3 regions of the Fusibacter sp. genome follow, and region 1 is predicted to be linked to each of the others. Evidence: a T-box and tRNA genes for the amino acid it is inferred to sense, from the RefSeq annotation. Region 1 holds a T-box; the other regions hold tRNA genes.

Region 1 (5,728 bases):
TAAGAAGTGGTCATGCATATTTTGATTCAAGACAAGGAAATGACTTATTTAAAATTTTAGCACATGATGAAATCGATGTTATTTTCACTGGAATGGAGCTTTCTGATATGTCAGGCGAAGAGTTAATAAAAGAACTTAAAAGTTCTAAATTCTGCACAATTCCGATTGTTATACTTACATCTTCAGAGGTGGAAAATTTAAATAAGCGATTAAAAGGATTGGATTTTTATGATTTTATCCTAAAAGAAAATTTAAACATTGATACATTAAATAATGTCTTGGATCGAATTGAAGACATGATGGAATCAAACAATTAAAAATAAAGCGCGTTGTTAGAAAAATATTTTCTAAAACAACACGCTTTTTTTATTATATACAACAAAATTTGAGCCAAAAGCTGTGATGAGGAATGTTTAACCTCAAACAGCGTCAGCGAAAATTGCTTTGAGACATCATCAGATGTCACAAATGTTGCAAGACAACAAAATTTGAGCCAAAAGCTGTGATGAGGAATATTTAACCTCAAACAGCGTCAGCGAAAATTGCTTTGAGACATCGTCAGATGTCACAAATGTTGCAAGACAACAAAATTTGAGCCAAAAGCTGTGACGAGTAATGTTTAACCTCAAACAGCGTCAGCGAAAATTGCTTTGAGACATCGTTAGATGTCACAAATGTTGATGAGGATAAACTACATTTGATCAGGCGCTTCTAAACATACGAGTTTAAGGGCACTTTCGATAACGATTTTAACGGCTTTAACCAATGACAATCTCGCAATTTTAAGAGCTTCGTCATCAACTAAAATTGCATTGTCATGGTAAAATCTGTTAAAATTCTGAGCAAGCTCAACAACATATCTCGCAACAGTGTGAGGTTCATAGTTCTTATGAGCCAAGACAACACTCTCATTATATTTACTTAAAAGACGAACAACTTCCTTAGACGCTTCATCATCTAATTTAGAGAAATCAATTTGATCAACTGTTGGAATTTCTGTGTCGCCTGCTTTTCGAAGAACACTACACGCTCTTGCATGTGTATACTGAACGTACGGTCCTGTTTCCCCTTCAAAAGATAAGGTTCTATCTAATGAGAATGAATAATCCTTAGTTCTACTTGTATAAAGCTCTTGGAAGACAACAGCACCAACACCAACTTGTTTTGCAATTTCTTCCTTATTTGCTAAGTCAGGATTTTTTTCGTTGATAATTGCTTGAGTCTGTTCAATCGCCTTTTGAAGCACATCTTCAAGGAAAACAACTTGCCCTTTTCTTGTCGATAAAGAGCCATCTTCAAGGGAAACCATTCCAAACTCTACATGAATACAATCTTTACTCCACGCATAGCCCATGAGCTCAATAATTTTGAACCATTGCTGGAAATGAAGCTTTTGAGCACTACCAACCACATAGATATTCTTGTCAAAATTGTAGTGATCTTTTCTATATTTTGCTGCTGCAAGGTCACGTGTCATATATAATGACGAACCGTCTTTTTTAGTAATCAAGGCTGGTGGCATACCATATGGTTCAAGGTTAACAATTTCTGCACCATCTGATTTTTCAACAATATTTTTCTCTCTGAGTTCAGATAAGATAGCTGGCATTTTATCTGAATAAAAACTCTCTCCTGCATATGAATCAAAGGTAACACCTAATAGACCATAAACTCTATTGAATACAATTAGTGACATATCTTTAAACAATGTCCATAATTCCACCGCTTCTGGATCGCCATTTTCAAGCTTTGTAAACCATGCTCTAGCTTCATCATTTAACTCTGGTTTAGATTCCGCTTCATCGTGGAATCTTACATATATCTTTAAGAGTTCGTTGATTGGATCAGCCTCGATGACTTCCTTGCTGCCCCAAAGTTTGTAAGCTACAATCAATTTACCAAATTGAGTTCCATAATCACCCAAATGATTAATTGCAACAGTATCATAACCCAAGAATTTATAAATTCTATTTAAGGATTCTCCAATCATGGTACTTCTGATGTGACCCATGTGGAAAGGCTTTGCAATATTAACTGACGAATACTCAACGATTACCTTTTGACCTTGTCCAATTTTTGATTTGCCATACTCTGAACCCAATGTTAGAACCTCTGATAAAATCGTTTTAACAAAATGCTCCTGATTGATGGTAAAATTCAAAAATCCTGCAACTGATGAAACCGATTCAAACAGTTCATTTGACTCTAATTGACCTTTAAGTTCATCTGCAATTTGTACAGGCGCTTTTCTATAAGCTTTAGCCAATTTAAAGCATGGAAATGCGAAATCCCCCATGTCCTTATTTTTGGGATGTTCCATCAAGTTCAGAATTTCATCATAACTTAAGCCTTCAATATGCTTACTTAGTAATGTTGCAATAGATACTTTATAATCCATACAATCCTCCATTATTTATAATAAATATTTTAAATACGATAGCATGTCGTCATCTTTCGATGACTCAAAACAGTTTTCACTGACATCGCTTGAGTCCTAAACCTCTTGCTCAAAGCTGGATGAAAACTAATGATCATATAATCATTTAACACCATAACCTTGTTTTGGCGTTAACGTTCTCATCTAACCGCATTTCGCAAGTTGAACATTCTTGCTCAAAGCTGGATGAAAACTAATGATTTATAATAAAAAACGCCTCTTACATAAATGTAAGAGACGAAAAATCCGCGGTACCACTCTACTTAGAACACATTAGTGTTCTCACTCCATGTCTATAACGGGACAACCGTTCAGCCTACTCAATTCAGCTAAAATCTCATGGGTGCGCTTCAATCATAATCATCTACCAATCTTCCATCAACATCGGCTCGCTAAAAGACTTTTATAACTTACTCTCCCAATCAAAGAACTCTTTAATTATTCAGTTAATTACATGGTATTTTATCATAAATTCATTTTAAAAGCAATCATTTTGAAGATTCTTTTATTGTTTACAATTAAGTGGTTTCAATTTAACAATTCAATGTTTATAATATTATTATAATCAAATTTTAATAGGAGCGTTTAAATGGCTAACATCAATTATTATATACGAAAAGTGAAATCAGCGACACTCACAGAAATTCTAATCGGAATCAATGTGATCATGTTTATATTATCAACAATCATCAATTTTGCAGGTGGTAGTGCCTTTTTAATTCTAGGTGCAAAAATAAACATTCTGATTGCAATGGGACAATTTTGGCGCTTATTGGGTGCTATATTCTTACATGCTGATATAATGCACCTTATTTTTAACATGATGGCGCTCTATATTTTAGGTAGGGATATCGAACGCTTTTATGGCCCCAAAAAGTATCTTTTCATTTATTTTATTTCAGGCTTAATCGGTTCGGCCTTTAGCTTCCTACTGGTACCCAACACAAGTGTTGGTGCATCGGGTGCGATTTTTGGACTCTTTGGTGCGAATCTTTACCTCTATTTTGTAAACCCTCATGCCTATAAGCGAATTTTCGGCACCGATTTTCTCATATTAATCGGAATCAACTTAGTCATTAGCTTTGTAAGACCAAATATTGACGTCGTTGGCCATATTGCTGGTTTAATTGGTGGTTTTGTCGCTGCTTTTGGTGTTGGCATTTATCATGAAAAGGCCTTCACACCAAAACGCATTTTGATACAATTTGTAACCGTTTTGCTCTTCCTTGTACCAACCATTACAGGTGTCGTCACAATGCGATCTACTTCTGATTTTTATGCTACATCGGCGAGCTATTATTACTATCAAGAGAAACCTGAAAAAGCTCTAAAAGTGATCAATCAAGGTCTTGAGAAGTTTCCCGATGAAGTACAATTGCAACAAATTAAAAACCTGATCTCCCAATAAGGAAGACCTGGCGTGCTTAAATACCATTTAAAATCATAACGAGTCTTCAAGAACTTCCACCATGATGTGGAAGTTTTTTTTATTTACATTAATATCATAATAGCGTGTTTCTAAAATACTACAACCCGTTTCATTGTCATCACAACCACTAAATGCTTTCGCTGTATCATTTATTGTATCATTGGCTATATCATTCGTTAACGCATGCGTCTTAAAGTCGTTTCTAAAATGGAGAACATCACCTGCCACGGCTTGTGCAATAATGGGAAGGTCATCACTGAGAACCGTCCCAATTTTTGTGTACCCTCCTGTGGTTTGGCGATCTGCCATCATAATAATGGGTTGTCCACTTGAAGGCACTTGAATGGCACCGAATGCAATCCCATCTGAAATAATGTCTGCTGGTTTCACATGTCCAATTTGCTTTCCACTAAGTCTTATCCCCATCCGATCACTTTGAGGGAGCACTTGGTAACCTTCACTAAAAAAATGCTTAATACCAAGTGTAGAAAACGAATCTTCTTGTGGCCCTAAACTTACCCTAACCTCTTTGTGAGATTGACGAAGCATTTTAAAGTAGACTGAATTATTAGCTTTAACTTTTCGCTTAACAGGATTGACCTGGCCTCTAATGGAAATTTGCTGGCCTTTAGATATGGTCTTTCCGTTTAAGCCTCCAATACCCCCTCTAATGTAAGTGGCGTATGAGCCATATTGAGGTTCACCAATCATCCACTCGCCTTGAACAGCAAGATAATTTCGACAACCAAACTGACAGTCATGCATTTTTATTACGTCCCCTGGATTAAGCAAATAACTTTCCCAGAGGTTGATTTGAGTATTGTTAATAAAAAGTTCACCTAGAGCACCAGTTACCGCAATCAAGGCCTTATGATTAAACCTAATTTCAAAATTTCCAAAAGTCATTTCAATAAGAGGTGTATTTCTTGAATTACCAACAAGTCTATTGGCCATAATACCCGCATATGTGTCCATACAACCACTTTGTGGAATTCCCAGATGCAAGCCCTCATATCTACCTTGATCTTGAATGGTCATTAAAATACCTGGCTTGATTATTTCAAGTTGTGTTTGAATCACTTTAACACCTCCAGTCTAATCGCACCATCATCATTATCTTTTAACATGTCATATGTTTTTTGATCTATGGCATAAAACTGAATGTATTTACCTGCTTCTAAGGCACAAGAATTTTCTCTAAAGAGTTTTAAGGGTGTCTTACCAATTACTTGCCAGCCTCCTGGACAACTAATTGTATAAATACCGGTTTGATGGTCGGCAATACCAACCGATCCTTCTTCAATTTTTATTTTGGGTTGTTCAAGTCTTGGTGTTGCAATTTTGGGATCAAGACCGCCAAGATAAGGAAATCCAGGTGCAAATCCAAGGAAATAAATATAATAATTTGGTTTTGTGTGTCGCTCTATAACCTCATTTATTGGCATGCCATGATAATCAGCCACATAGGCTAATTCTGACCCTTCATATAAGACGGGAATCCTGTATCCCAGCTTATTGTCAGTCGTCAGAGGTCCTAGATTATCAGCAAGATTAGTTAAAATATCTTTTAGAATTATTTCCTTTAAAATATAAGGATCATAATAAATCATCAAACTTTGATATGCAGGCACATACCCTTTGATACCTACTAAAGACATCGCCTTCAGGTGATCCATTATATAGTGAACACTTTGATTAATACTAATATCTATTTTATTTTCAAAGTAAATGGAGATCGCTTGATCTCCAATATTTTTTATCTTATATTCCATTTTACCCTCAATCTATCTTGGCTTAAATATACCTTAATGCATCATATAATTTTTTAGCAATTAAAGCACCATTAGGTTGATCACCATGAA
Region 2 (5,728 bases), on a different contig from region 1:
TCCAAACACGAAATAGCATAAATGTAATGCACTCCTCGTGAGGAGGAGGTTATCTAGATTAACAACCTAGTTTCGTGACCAGTTTTTTATGGGTACTTATAGATTTCCTTGCATAAATATGTAATAGCAAGGAGATACTAGATGAAAAAAGTAGATTGGCAAAATAGATCCTTTTTAGAGAAAATTATTAAAAGTTCTTTCTGTTATAGCGATGTATTAATTAAATTAAAATTACGAACTGTTGGTCGCAATAATGAAACATTAAAGAAATGGATTGATTACCATAAAATTGATATTTCTCATTTTGATTCATATCGTTCTAGATTGAAGCTTTTACACGAAAAAAACACTATACCTTTAACTGAAATTTTAAGCGGGAAACATCCTCAATACAAAACTTACCATCTAAAACAACGCCTTTTAAAGGAAGGTTTAAAGAAAAATTGTTGTGAACAATGTGGATTGACTAATATCTGGAATAACAAACCAATCGCTATTCAACTTGACCACATAAATGGGAATAGTACTGATCATAGATTAGAAAATCTAAGAATGTTGTGTCCAAATTGCCACAGTCAGACAGCGACATTTGCTGGTAAAAACAAATAGTAAGGGGTAGACAAATTGGTAAAGTCATCTGCCTTTGAAGCAGAGGTTTGTGGGTTCGAAGCCCACCCCCTTATCCAATTACTTACATGCAAGATGTTTGTACTTAATGGAGTCATGACCATTAAACTAAACTGATTGTCGCTTGGTGGTTATACTAGTTGACTAAGATCAGAATAAGAATAGCTGAGTTTTGATTATGTAAGTAGTTTTAAATAGGTCTGTAGTTTAACGGAATAACACTTGGCTCTGAACCAAGAAGCGAAGGTTCGACTCCTTCCAGACCTGCCAATAGGCCTATGGTGTAATGGTAACACACAACGCTTTGAACGTTGAACCCCTGGTTCGATTCCAGGTGGGCCTTCCAATATGGATCTGTAGCTCAGTTTTTGGTAGAGCACTTGCCTGAAGAGCTTGGTGTCGTGGGTTCGAGTCCCTCCAGATCCACCAAATAGAATGTTGTGTATGGTGTAGCGGATAGCACGTCGGCGTGGAAGTCGAAAGCACGAGTTCGAATCTCGTTACATAGCTTAGACAGGGTAGTAGCTGTCGACAGTGGGCCAACATATATCATCTACTACTGGTATATGACGGTCCAACGTTATTAATGGATCAGTAGCTGATGTGGTCTTAGCGCTCGGTTGAAGCCCGAGAGATGTCCGTTCAATTCGGACCTGATCTACCAAACTAATCTAGTGTATCGCTATCGAAAGATAGAGGAAGCTCAGGACACACTCGGAACCTGTAGGAGGTTAAAACCGTTTTACTACTGATACCGAAAGGGAGTGTGCAACACAAACAGACCGAGATAAGTTCCATTCTATGAGGTCGGGTTGTGGCTTAGATGAATGATACACCTCGACAGAATCCTGGCTATCGGATTAGTACAAACAATGGCGACGTGGTGGAACTTTGGTATACACGCTAGTCTTAGAAACTAGTGCCTTCGGGATTGAGGGTTCGAACCCCTCCGTCGCTACCAAAATAAAATGCTTGGGTGGTGTAACTGGAAGCACGACGGGGCTTATAACCCTGAACACTAGATAGGTGGTTAGCAAGAGTTCGATTCTCTTCCCAAGTACTGAATTTTAGTAGATAATGCATTTATGATTAAAAATGTTATTATTATGATTTTATCGATAGGGTTAATTGTTGTAATTGATGCCTTTGAAGAAATTCGACCGAATAAAATGTCTGTCAGAGTTCACTGGGTTGTGCATCAAAATTTGCAATCTGTGCACAATTACTGTGGTTCAGATGAAGATCCTGAGTTGCTTAAAACTTGGACAATTCATGGTTGTGCAACATTTGATTTAGTTCGTCACACTTGTACGATACATGCTGTCGAACCTGACCCCAAACAAGAAGAAGGTGTATTAATGACATATCTTGGTCATGAATTATATCACTGTTTTGTTGGGCAATTTCATCCAACGATGGCTGAAAAAGAAAAGCAACGTTTAGAAGAAGAGAAGAAAAAACAACAGGATCAACAATCTTTTCCAAAAGGATTAGATTGGAATAGAGTTCCCTAATTATGGACCGTTGGTGTAATGATAGCATGAGTAGCTCCAAACTACTTGGCAGAGGTTCGATTCCTTTACGGTCTGCCAATATTTCAGTAAATAAGATAATGGTTGCTGCATTTTTTGCTATACTACTCATTATCTTAGGGATAACTGATGGTTTAATGACCATTATGATTATCCAAGCAGGAATGGGTTATGAACTAAATCCAATTATGGGGTTATTCATTAATAATGACCCTTTTGCTTTTCTATTAGTAAAATTATTTGTTGCAATTGGTTTCACATGGTACGTCTATCATTATGGAGATGGTAGATACAAATGGTGTAATAGGGAATTGATTTTACCCCTATTATGCATACCATATATGTTTATCGTAGGGATACAAATTGCGCATCTTATATCTTAGTTTGATATTATTGGTTAGTTGTTCGACACCTTTAGTAGATCCAACTCCTATTAATAATGAAACCCATATTAAATGGGTTCGTCATAAAGATTTGTTTGAACTTGAAAAAGCATGTGTAAAGGTTGCTCCCAGACCCAACAAATTCTTTGAATATCATGGTTGTGCAACGTTTAATCTAAAAACAAAAGAATGTATAATTCATACATTAAATCCTCAAGAATATATTGGTGAGGACATGGCTTACTTAGGTCATGAAGTTAAACATTGTTTTGATGGGAATTTTCACAAATGAGTATTGATTATAGAGATATGGATCGTGATATGGGTGATCTAGAAACTGCCCTAGAAGGTATTGAAAATTATTTGGAAAATTCAAAAACTGAATTGTACAATGTACAGAATTCATACGAAAATTTACAAACACAATACGAAGAAATCGTAAGTGAACGAGATTCGCTGGAAAGTGAAGTAGAAGATTTGCAGGGAATGAATGAAGACCTGCAAAGTCAATTATTTCATGCTCATAATGAAATTGATGCCTTGAACGAAGTCATTTCTGAATATGAGAAAAATGAAAAGCCTTCAAATAAATTTGAAGCCCATTCACAAATTTTAAGAGATATGCTTGAATAATGGAAACTGTTAAAGAGAAACAAACCGAAAAGCAAAAATTAAAACCACCTAGTAACTATAATGTCATTTTAATTAATGATGATTTTACTCCAATGGATTTTGTTGTTAGTGTTTTAGTTCAACTGTTTAATCATCCAATTGAGAAAGCTAATAAAATCATGTTAGACATTCACAACAAAGGTGAAGGTGTAGCTGGCTCTTATACAAAGGAAATAGCCGAAACAAGAGTTGCTCAAGTAAATAATATCGCTCAGCATTATGGGCATCCACTTAAAGCAGATATTAAACAAATTTAATGCCCCATCCTGTGGATTCAGGACGTGAGTCTTCTAAGCTCGTAGTCGAGGGTTCGATTCCTTCATGGGGTGCCAAATATAAAGAATGAAATTCATGATAGTTAGAGGTGTAACTGTTGATGGACGAAAATTTCGTCCAAGCACATGGATTGAAATGATTGCAGGTAATTTTGCAACATTCAAAAACGGAAGATTAAAATGGAATGACCATATTTTTCCTGGAATGTGGGAGTTCGACGGACAAGTTGAAAAAGTATTGTGTTTAACTGATGCTATACGTTATTTTCATCCTGAAATTGAAGACTTTGTTCGTGAGTTCGTTAAAGAAAACAATTTAATAATGGAAGAGTAATCCGAGTTTGGACTAGCGGAGCCTACCTCGAAAATAGGTTGTGTAGAGATACACGTGCAGGTTCGAATCCTGTCTCTTCCGCCAAAAAAATATCTATGGTGTCTGTAGCATAATTGGAATAATGCCTCTGACTGTGAATCAGAAAGATGCGAGTTCGAGTCTCGTTGGACACCCCAATCACATAAATAATCCTATGAAATTACAAGACCTTTTTGAATCACCATCGGATATTACGAAGATTGTTAGTCATGCACGTAACTTGACTACATTTCTTCAACAATTAGTTCGTGTTGCTCAAGACGCTTATGATCGTCATGGTGATATGAAAAAAGTTCGAATGATCTTGGGATCGCAAAAAAGTAGATGGTTTTCAGCTAATTATCCCGTTCGTAGAAAAGAATCTACTATTCAAGGTACTTTAGAATTATTTAAAAGCAGTACAGCAAAAAAACTTGCAAACCTAAAACTATATGCTCAAACAGCCAACGAAGATCAAGAATCACGTAGTTCACATTTAGATACACTTGCTGAACAATTACCAAACGTTTTACGTGGACTTGCATCACAAGCTGATAAAAATTCTCGTCAGCAATTGTTATCAGCTGCTGATGGTTTGATAAATGCTTATGACAGATTTATAACCAAGCTAACTGACTTAAAAACTCAGGGAATGGCAAAACGTCCTGAGAAGATTAAGAAAGTTAAACAAGAAAATTTGCTTGGAAAACAAAATAGTAGTGCTGAAGACGTTGTAAATGAACTAATTCGTACAAAGATTCCAAAAGAATTGCGAGGTGATATTCGTAAAACTATTTCTCGAATGGGTAGCAATAAACTACAAGCATTAATGAAAATCATGCATGATATGGGTATACACGAAAGTGTTGAAATGGATCCAATAAGGTTCTTAAAGATTGTTAACAAAGCAATCGAACGTAGACGTAAAGAGCAAGTTAACCCAACCGAAAAGTATCCAAAAATCAAAAAGGATAAGAAAGATAAAGATCCTGACGACCCAAAAGGTCAAAATGTTGATGAGTATGCATAATGTTGTTGTCTGAATTAAAACAAGTTCAAAAAAGAACAAAACACTTAGATCGTAAAGCATTATATCCTAATGAATTGGGGACAGGGGCTGATGCTGAAGTATATCAGCACCCAAAGAAATCGAATACTGTTGTCAAGTTTGCATTTGTTCGTAATCCTAAACACGATGGGTTTGTTGATTATGTAAAGATGATAGAGCAACACAAAGATAATATCTTTTTTCCCAGAATTTATACAGCTAAATTGTATGATCATAGTAATCCAAAATATGAGGATGAAGACTATAACTTGGTTGTAACAATGGAAAAGTTAATACCACTAAATCATCCAAAAGTAGCTCACATGCGTGATGAATTGTTGAAATCTATTGGAATATCAGAAAAAGATTTGGCTGACATGAGAGATTTATTTGGAACACGTGAAGCTGATTCTCACGAAACTTTACGATTAAAAGCAAAATTTTCATCGCCAAGATGGCGTAGACGATTAATGGCTGTATCAACGAACGATGAGTTCAAACGTGCATTACAATTGTTAGAACCATTAATGAGTAAGTATGCTACTGATTTACATTTGAATAATTTTATGGTACGATTAACTGGAACTGGGCCACAATTGGTAATTACAGATCCATTTTATACAGAAAATCCTGCAGAACATCGCAAAGGATTAAATAATCGTATTAGATTCATGCAAAATCAAAAAGGAATAAGATAAATTACTACCCTCTTAGCTCAACTGGATAGAGTACTCGGCTTCGAACCGAGAGGTTGCGGGTTCAAATCCTGCAGGGGGTGCCAAACATTGGAAGAATAAGCCGAGTTGGACTAGCGGCGACTGCCTTGAAAGCAGAGGGCC
Region 3 (5,728 bases), on a different contig from region 1:
TTTGGATTATCCAGAGCATAATAGCACCTATTGAATTGGTAGGAGTAGAAGGATTCGAACCCTCGTCTCATCGGTTAAGAGCCGAGTATAATAGCCACTATACGATACTCCCAAATGTTTGGTGGAGGTACACGGAGTCGAACCGAGCGGTCGTGTTTGCAAGACACATCCTGCTATCCCTAGACTACCCCCAAATTTGGCTCCAGCGGTAGGATTCGAACCTACGATTGTCTTTCGACCACAGATTAACAGTCTGCTGCATTACCACTCTGCCACACTGGAATTGGCTCCGATGGAGGGACTCGAACCCCCAAACGTTCGGCTTAACAGGCCGACCCCAATACCAGGATGGGCTCATCGGAATTAAACTTTTGTGATTCCACTACCACCGTAGTCATCACGAACCTACGCTTGTGCCAGACCGAAAATAGAGTTGCAACTCATGGGTGTCTGGCCCGAGTGGAGCTAGAGGGACTCAAACCCTCGACCTCCTGCTTGCAAGGCAGGCGTTCTCTCAACTGAACTATAGCCCCAAATAATTTGGTACCCCCTGAAGGATTCGAACCCTCACCTCATCGGTTAAAAGCCGAGTGTGCTAAAACCATTAAACACCAAGGAGGCATTGGTGGAAGCGGTGGGAATCGAACCCACATTTTTCGGTTTAAAAGACCGCTACAAAGCCAATTTTTGTTACACTTCCATTGGCACTCATGGTAGGACTCGAACCTACTTTATCCAACCTTAGCCCTGCGCGCGTTAAAACAAGGCTGTACATGAGTATTGGTGGTGCTAGAGAGATTCGAACTCACTGTCAATTGCTTATGAGGCAATCTGCTCGCCAATTTGCATTTAGCACCAAAATTAGTAGGATCACTACATCCTACTAAGTCCATAGTCTCTTTATCGATACTCAAAAAGTTAGTCGCTTTTCTATTGTATCTCAGATGGAATTGGACAATACCAAAACTATAATCGAGTTATTTCACCTCTCTGAGCTCGACTATTCCATTTCATTTTTACTAGACCTCTTTGTTCTAGTCCTTTTGCAGCACGATATTCATTGTCACCTACAATTTGTAATACTCTTTGTCCTGAGAAGTTTAACTTCGTCAGTAATTTTTGTTCATGCTGATTCATTACATACCTCCTCAACATAATTGGAGCCTCAGGACAGAATCGAACTGTCTTCCTCGCATTACAAGTGCGAACATCATCCCTAAATGCTTCAGAGGCAAATTGGAGCTCCTACTCAGAATCGAACTGAGATTTCAACTATACCACAGTTGTGTAATAACCATTATACTATAAGAGCATAATTCTTTAAGGTTTCCTTTACGCATGTCTATGATCGCTTAGTCTAGGAATTACATCATAGCGTTACCTTAGAGCCTTGTGTCGGATTCGAACCAACTTTAACCTCTTTACGAAAGAGGGCATCACCAGCAATGTTTACAAGGCATATTTGTTACATCTCCGAGTCCAACGGTGCGTCTAGGGGCTGCCCCTTATAACAAATTTGGTGGCTCCAGAAAGAATCGAACTTTCGTATCCCGGTTATCGGCCGAGTGTTCTACCATTGAACTATAGAGCCATATTTGGCGGAACTAACGAGAGTTGAACTCGCATCTTCTTCATTGACAGTGAAGTGCTTTACCAATTAAGCTATAGCTCCAGAAACGAAAAAACCCAGTTTTGAAACTGGGTTTTTAAATCTTATCTTAATGTCTTCAGATCAAAACCCAGCCTGCAATCCTTTATCGGTCGCATTCGCCATATTATTAATATTTGTTTTGATTGTAGTCATTTTAAATAATCTCTCAAAAAGTTTCATAAGTTGAGTTAATCTTCTAACTATTTATATTAAAAGTCAACAGTTTTATAACTTGTTATTTTCGAAGGAGTTTTTTGACTTCTTCGATATCAACATCCAAATTATATCGTTCAGTAATGAATTTTGCAAATAGATCTACTCGATCTTTATCGCAATAATGTAATTGTACTCTATATGCCATCACTTCAGCAAATAGTTTATACTTTGGAATTAATGTGTACATTGCACCATGCAAACAAGCACCAATAATTAATCCATATCCAAACACAGTATCATCAAACATTTCAGGATTGAAAAAATGTAATCCTAAGCTAATTAACATACTAATTAGTAACCAGAAGTACCACTGCAAAACATGCGTCATTTCATGCTTTAACAATCCTACATCAAAACGATACTTTGGAAGTATTTTAATGAAACACATAAAAGCAACACCAGCAAATTTGTTAGGTACCTTTTCTGTGTATTTGATAATAGTAGGAAAAATTTTCTTGATGAATTCCATTTTCATAATCAACTCCTTGTAAAATGGTACCCCTGGAAGGATTCGGACCTTCATCTCCACCTTAGGAGGGTGGCGTTTTATCCACTAAACTACAAGGGTAATATATTTATTCTAAATGAACGTCAGAACACTGTTCTGCTTCTTCAACAAGCTGTTCAAAATTCACTTCAGCAATAAAATCCATCATTTCTTCATTTGGATCACTGTCTATTTGACCTATACTACTAGATCTCAACGTAATTTGCAACGAAGGAAATTTTGGTTTTGCTTGTACATTCAACTGTGCAATTGATTCACTATCACATTCTGGTTTTAGTGATATAGGTTTGAATGCAATGTAATTAACAAACAATAAAGCATGAAGGAGGCAACTAAGTATTAATGCTAATTTCATGGTAATGTGTCATCGTGATAATTGTGACTACTACCACCGCCCAGTACAAGGATAAGAACAACAAAAGCAAGTATACCAAAGAAAATAAGTTTAAACATGATTAAAAAACGATTTGGGAATCAAATAGGTAATTAAATTATTATCACTTACCACTATCGTTATAATGGTGAGTAAGATAATAACACCAACAATCCCAATAATTCCAGCAAACTCAAATTGCTGAGAGGAGGATAAGCTTTTCATGAATTGGTTAAATTTCTTCATCATTATTCCTCTCTTGTTCTTCAAGAATGAATACTTCTTCATGCAACATTGATACTTTATGAACAAGTTTTATAGCACGACTATGTCCCATATCTAAAACCGACAAATACTGAACGAGATCACCAACAACATGATAATCACCATTTTTCTCAAAAGTATTTTCAGCATGATCAAGAGCATTTACAGCATCTTCTAATCTATGACGAATAAATTCAAAATATTCGTTTATACCATCTTTAACACTACGATCAAGTAGTTCTTTTGCTGTTTCCAGATCGTGCATACCACCCTCCTATATAAATTGGTGGATGGTGTATATTGCAATCGCTCCTACGATTAACATAAATATACACCCTGATTTAAAATCATCACTCATTTTTCTGCTACCCTATTTACGACTGTTTGTTTGATTCCATTGAATTCTTCATGTTTCTTAACAGTCATTTTAACTGAGTAAGTTTGTCCTTCTGCAAATTCTGTTGCAGTATTAGCAAACCAAACCAAGATGTTATCCTTATCATCAACAAATCTATGTACTTCTATACGACCGTAATATCCTTGTGTAATCGTCTTTTTAAGAAGAGTTACAGTTCCTTCAATACGATCCTTTGGATTACCCAAATAAACAGAATTCAAACCAACTTTTGGTTTGCGTTTTTCCATTGCTTTTCTGTAGGTACGAACCATTGAAGTTGCAAAACCTGAAGTTTTGTGTGTTACATATCCAACATTAACAATATTTTGAATATTAATCAAGTAATCGTTATTGGGTTTATCTAAACCTTTAACCCAAGCAATTATTTCATCAGCTTCATCATATTCTTCACGAGTAAGGTCAGGAATGGAATTATTCTGGTGCATCACAATGTCAAGTATATAGGCAGAAGTAGGAGTAAGGTTTTCTTCAAAAGCAAGACCTTTACTGACATACTCATGATCCTTTAAGTAACGAATTGTATGACCAAGAAAATCTTCAATTAAGAAGTGGGGTGCTGTTCTTCCATATGCTCCAATAACACTATACTGTTTTGCAGTATTAAAAAATGTTTGGAGCATTGTATAGAAATTTGCTAAGAGATTAGGATTTTTGTGACCAGTAAAGTCCTGTAGACAAGTTTTACCAACTTGTTTATAAGTTCCATCATTGTGACGAACAACGAATGTGTTGTTTCGTTTTCTATAACGATGACAGTGATCACAATTAGCTGGATCAGCATGATTGTATTCAGAAGGAATATTCTCACCAGGAATTGTACGTAGAAGTGCAACTCCACCTTTATCGTGAGTTATTTGACCTGCTAAATGCCAACCATTTAATACAGGAGCTTGACCTGTAATATCAACTTCATGAAAAAGAACATTAAATGTTCCTTCCTGTTGAACATACGAACGAACCACCTTTAAATTAACAGGTGCACATCCTAACTTTTCAGCTTTTTTGTTCAACTTGGAAATACTTTTTTCAAGTGCTTCCATATTTTCATCAGGTATTTGAAAAATCATTGTTAAACTCCTCAGTTGTTGAGGGTTATAATACTACTTGAACTCGTTTGGGTCAACTTTTTTCTTCGAATTTCCAGCCAAATAGGATAGCATTGCATTTACTAAACCTAAAGCAATGAACCCACATCCGATAAATCCCCATCCATGGATAGCAGTATATGTATTTCCAATACAAATTCCTAATATAAGCAATCCCAAAAAACTAGTTTCAATTTTCATTATAATTTCCACCTTAAGTCATGTAAACGTTTCAATTTAGAAGTTTTGTTTTGCATCATTGGATAAATCCATTCATGTTCACGGATTAATTCAATTGCTTTCTCTTCAGATTTATCTGCTAAGGATACTGAATAGAATTTAATACTAGTTTTTGGAGCACCATCCAATAAAGCTGATAATTTAATACCATCAATGTGATGGTTTACATAAACATGGCTTTGTCCAAAACCTGGAGCATTTGCTTCGTATTTGTGATAGGTAAAAATGAAACCTTCTTCATCTACACCTTCAACAACATATACCCATACAAGACGTGGTCGTCCTTGTGCAGTTTTACCTTGTTGAATTTGATGACCATGAAAGTACTTCCATTGAATACCATGAGTTTCTGTTAGTTTATGGAGTTTCTTTAGTTGTACAGGTTTGATACAGTCATCAGCTTCTTTGGAACCAAAGACGTGTGAATCAGTTACTTTTAAGGTTGCTCCTTTGTAGGAGTTCCCTTTGCGATTAATGTTTTTAATAACATATTCAGTAATTTCAAGCGGGTGCGTCATAGTGTTCTCCAATAAATTTTAAATATTATACCCTATTAGAAAACACCATGACAACATTTTTTAGTAATTGGTTACAATTCCATAATCCTTATTATTCACAGCATTACGAAATCGCTCCACATATTCTTTTACAGAATCATAATTTCCATATAATTGATCCAATTTATTGTACCCATCTATGACATTATTTCCAAATTCAACTTCAGCTTTTCCAATTAATTCAGGATTCCATAGAGCTGACCAATGTAAGGATTTGAAGTTTTCTTGGTTGACAAATCTCATTGTACGTTTTAGTTCCAATGTATCTTGTAGTTTTTCAAAAGCATCAGGAGTTAATGCATCTGAACTTATGTTTATAGAATCAACAAAAAGTTCCATCATTTGTTGTTGTGTACCATCAGAAACATCACAACCAAAAATCGTATAAGGAGAATAGGAAATATTTGAATCGGACA

What was found. A T-box is a leader RNA that pairs with one kind of tRNA and senses whether it is charged. The one in region 1 lies ahead of argS (arginine--tRNA ligase), so its partner is inferred to be a tRNA-Arg.
Region 2: it has a tRNA-Arg gene. The T-box ahead of argS (arginine--tRNA ligase) is inferred to sense a tRNA for this amino acid. The anticodon was not compared.
Region 3: it has a tRNA-Arg gene. The T-box ahead of argS (arginine--tRNA ligase) is inferred to sense a tRNA for this amino acid. The anticodon was not compared.

What each region holds. Positions count from the first base shown of each region.
Region 1 covers NZ_JBVBZF010000026.1:13,373-19,100, reverse strand. The annotation lists gene AC220I_RS06690 (response regulator) at 1-317, shown strand, start outside; gene argS (arginine--tRNA ligase) at 692-2,398, opposite strand; T-box leader at 2,668-2,872, opposite strand; gene AC220I_RS06680 (rhomboid family intramembrane serine protease) at 3,027-3,845, shown strand; gene AC220I_RS06675 (5-oxoprolinase subunit C family protein) at 3,879-4,946, opposite strand; gene pxpB (5-oxoprolinase subunit PxpB) at 4,943-5,638, opposite strand; gene AC220I_RS06665 (5-oxoprolinase subunit PxpA) at 5,661-5,728, opposite strand, start outside.
Region 2 covers NZ_JBVBZF010000001.1:263,345-269,072, forward strand. The annotation lists gene AC220I_RS02080 (HNH endonuclease) at 142-609, shown strand; tRNA gene AC220I_RS02085 (tRNA-Gln) at 610-686, shown strand; tRNA gene AC220I_RS02090 (tRNA-Gln) at 824-897, shown strand; tRNA gene AC220I_RS02095 (tRNA-Gln) at 900-973, shown strand; tRNA gene AC220I_RS02100 (tRNA-Phe) at 978-1,056, shown strand; tRNA gene AC220I_RS02105 (tRNA-Phe) at 1,216-1,291, shown strand; tRNA gene AC220I_RS02110 (tRNA-Leu) at 1,502-1,588, shown strand; tRNA gene AC220I_RS02115 (tRNA-Ile) at 1,598-1,687, shown strand; gene AC220I_RS02120 (hypothetical protein) at 1,713-2,141, shown strand; tRNA gene AC220I_RS02125 (tRNA-Trp) at 2,146-2,219, shown strand; gene AC220I_RS02130 (DUF5658 family protein) at 2,240-2,542, shown strand; gene AC220I_RS02135 (hypothetical protein) at 2,831-3,175, shown strand; gene clpS (ATP-dependent Clp protease adapter ClpS) at 3,175-3,471, shown strand; tRNA gene AC220I_RS02145 (tRNA-Arg) at 3,473-3,546, shown strand; gene AC220I_RS02150 (DUF3579 domain-containing protein) at 3,557-3,823, shown strand; tRNA gene AC220I_RS02155 (tRNA-Ser) at 3,814-3,907, shown strand; tRNA gene AC220I_RS02160 (tRNA-His) at 3,922-3,999, shown strand; gene AC220I_RS02165 (hypothetical protein) at 4,017-4,871, shown strand; gene AC220I_RS02170 (hypothetical protein) at 4,871-5,587, shown strand; tRNA gene AC220I_RS02175 (tRNA-Arg) at 5,594-5,670, shown strand; tRNA gene AC220I_RS02180 (tRNA-Ser) at 5,677-5,728, shown strand, end outside.
Region 3 covers NZ_JBVBZF010000001.1:125,591-131,318, reverse strand. The annotation lists gene AC220I_RS00770 (ATP-grasp domain-containing protein) at 1-19, opposite strand, end outside; tRNA gene AC220I_RS00765 (tRNA-Lys) at 37-112, opposite strand; tRNA gene AC220I_RS00760 (tRNA-Ala) at 120-192, opposite strand; tRNA gene AC220I_RS00755 (tRNA-Asn) at 198-282, opposite strand; tRNA gene AC220I_RS00750 (tRNA-Asn) at 285-362, opposite strand; tRNA gene AC220I_RS00745 (tRNA-Ala) at 461-533, opposite strand; tRNA gene AC220I_RS00740 (tRNA-Lys) at 542-621, opposite strand; tRNA gene AC220I_RS00735 (tRNA-Lys) at 624-700, opposite strand; tRNA gene AC220I_RS00730 (tRNA-Ile) at 782-857, opposite strand; gene AC220I_RS00725 (hypothetical protein) at 967-1,137, opposite strand; tRNA gene AC220I_RS00720 (tRNA-Thr) at 1,159-1,233, opposite strand; tRNA gene AC220I_RS00715 (tRNA-Ile) at 1,518-1,591, opposite strand; tRNA gene AC220I_RS00710 (tRNA-Asp) at 1,597-1,672, opposite strand; gene AC220I_RS00705 (hypothetical protein) at 1,887-2,342, opposite strand; tRNA gene AC220I_RS00700 (tRNA-Arg) at 2,361-2,435, opposite strand; gene AC220I_RS00695 (hypothetical protein) at 2,443-2,730, opposite strand; gene AC220I_RS00690 (hypothetical protein) at 2,981-3,277, opposite strand; gene AC220I_RS00685 (hypothetical protein) at 3,367-4,497, opposite strand; gene AC220I_RS00680 (hypothetical protein) at 4,531-4,716, opposite strand; gene AC220I_RS00675 (hypothetical protein) at 4,716-5,273, opposite strand; gene AC220I_RS00670 (M16 family metallopeptidase) at 5,334-5,728, opposite strand, start outside.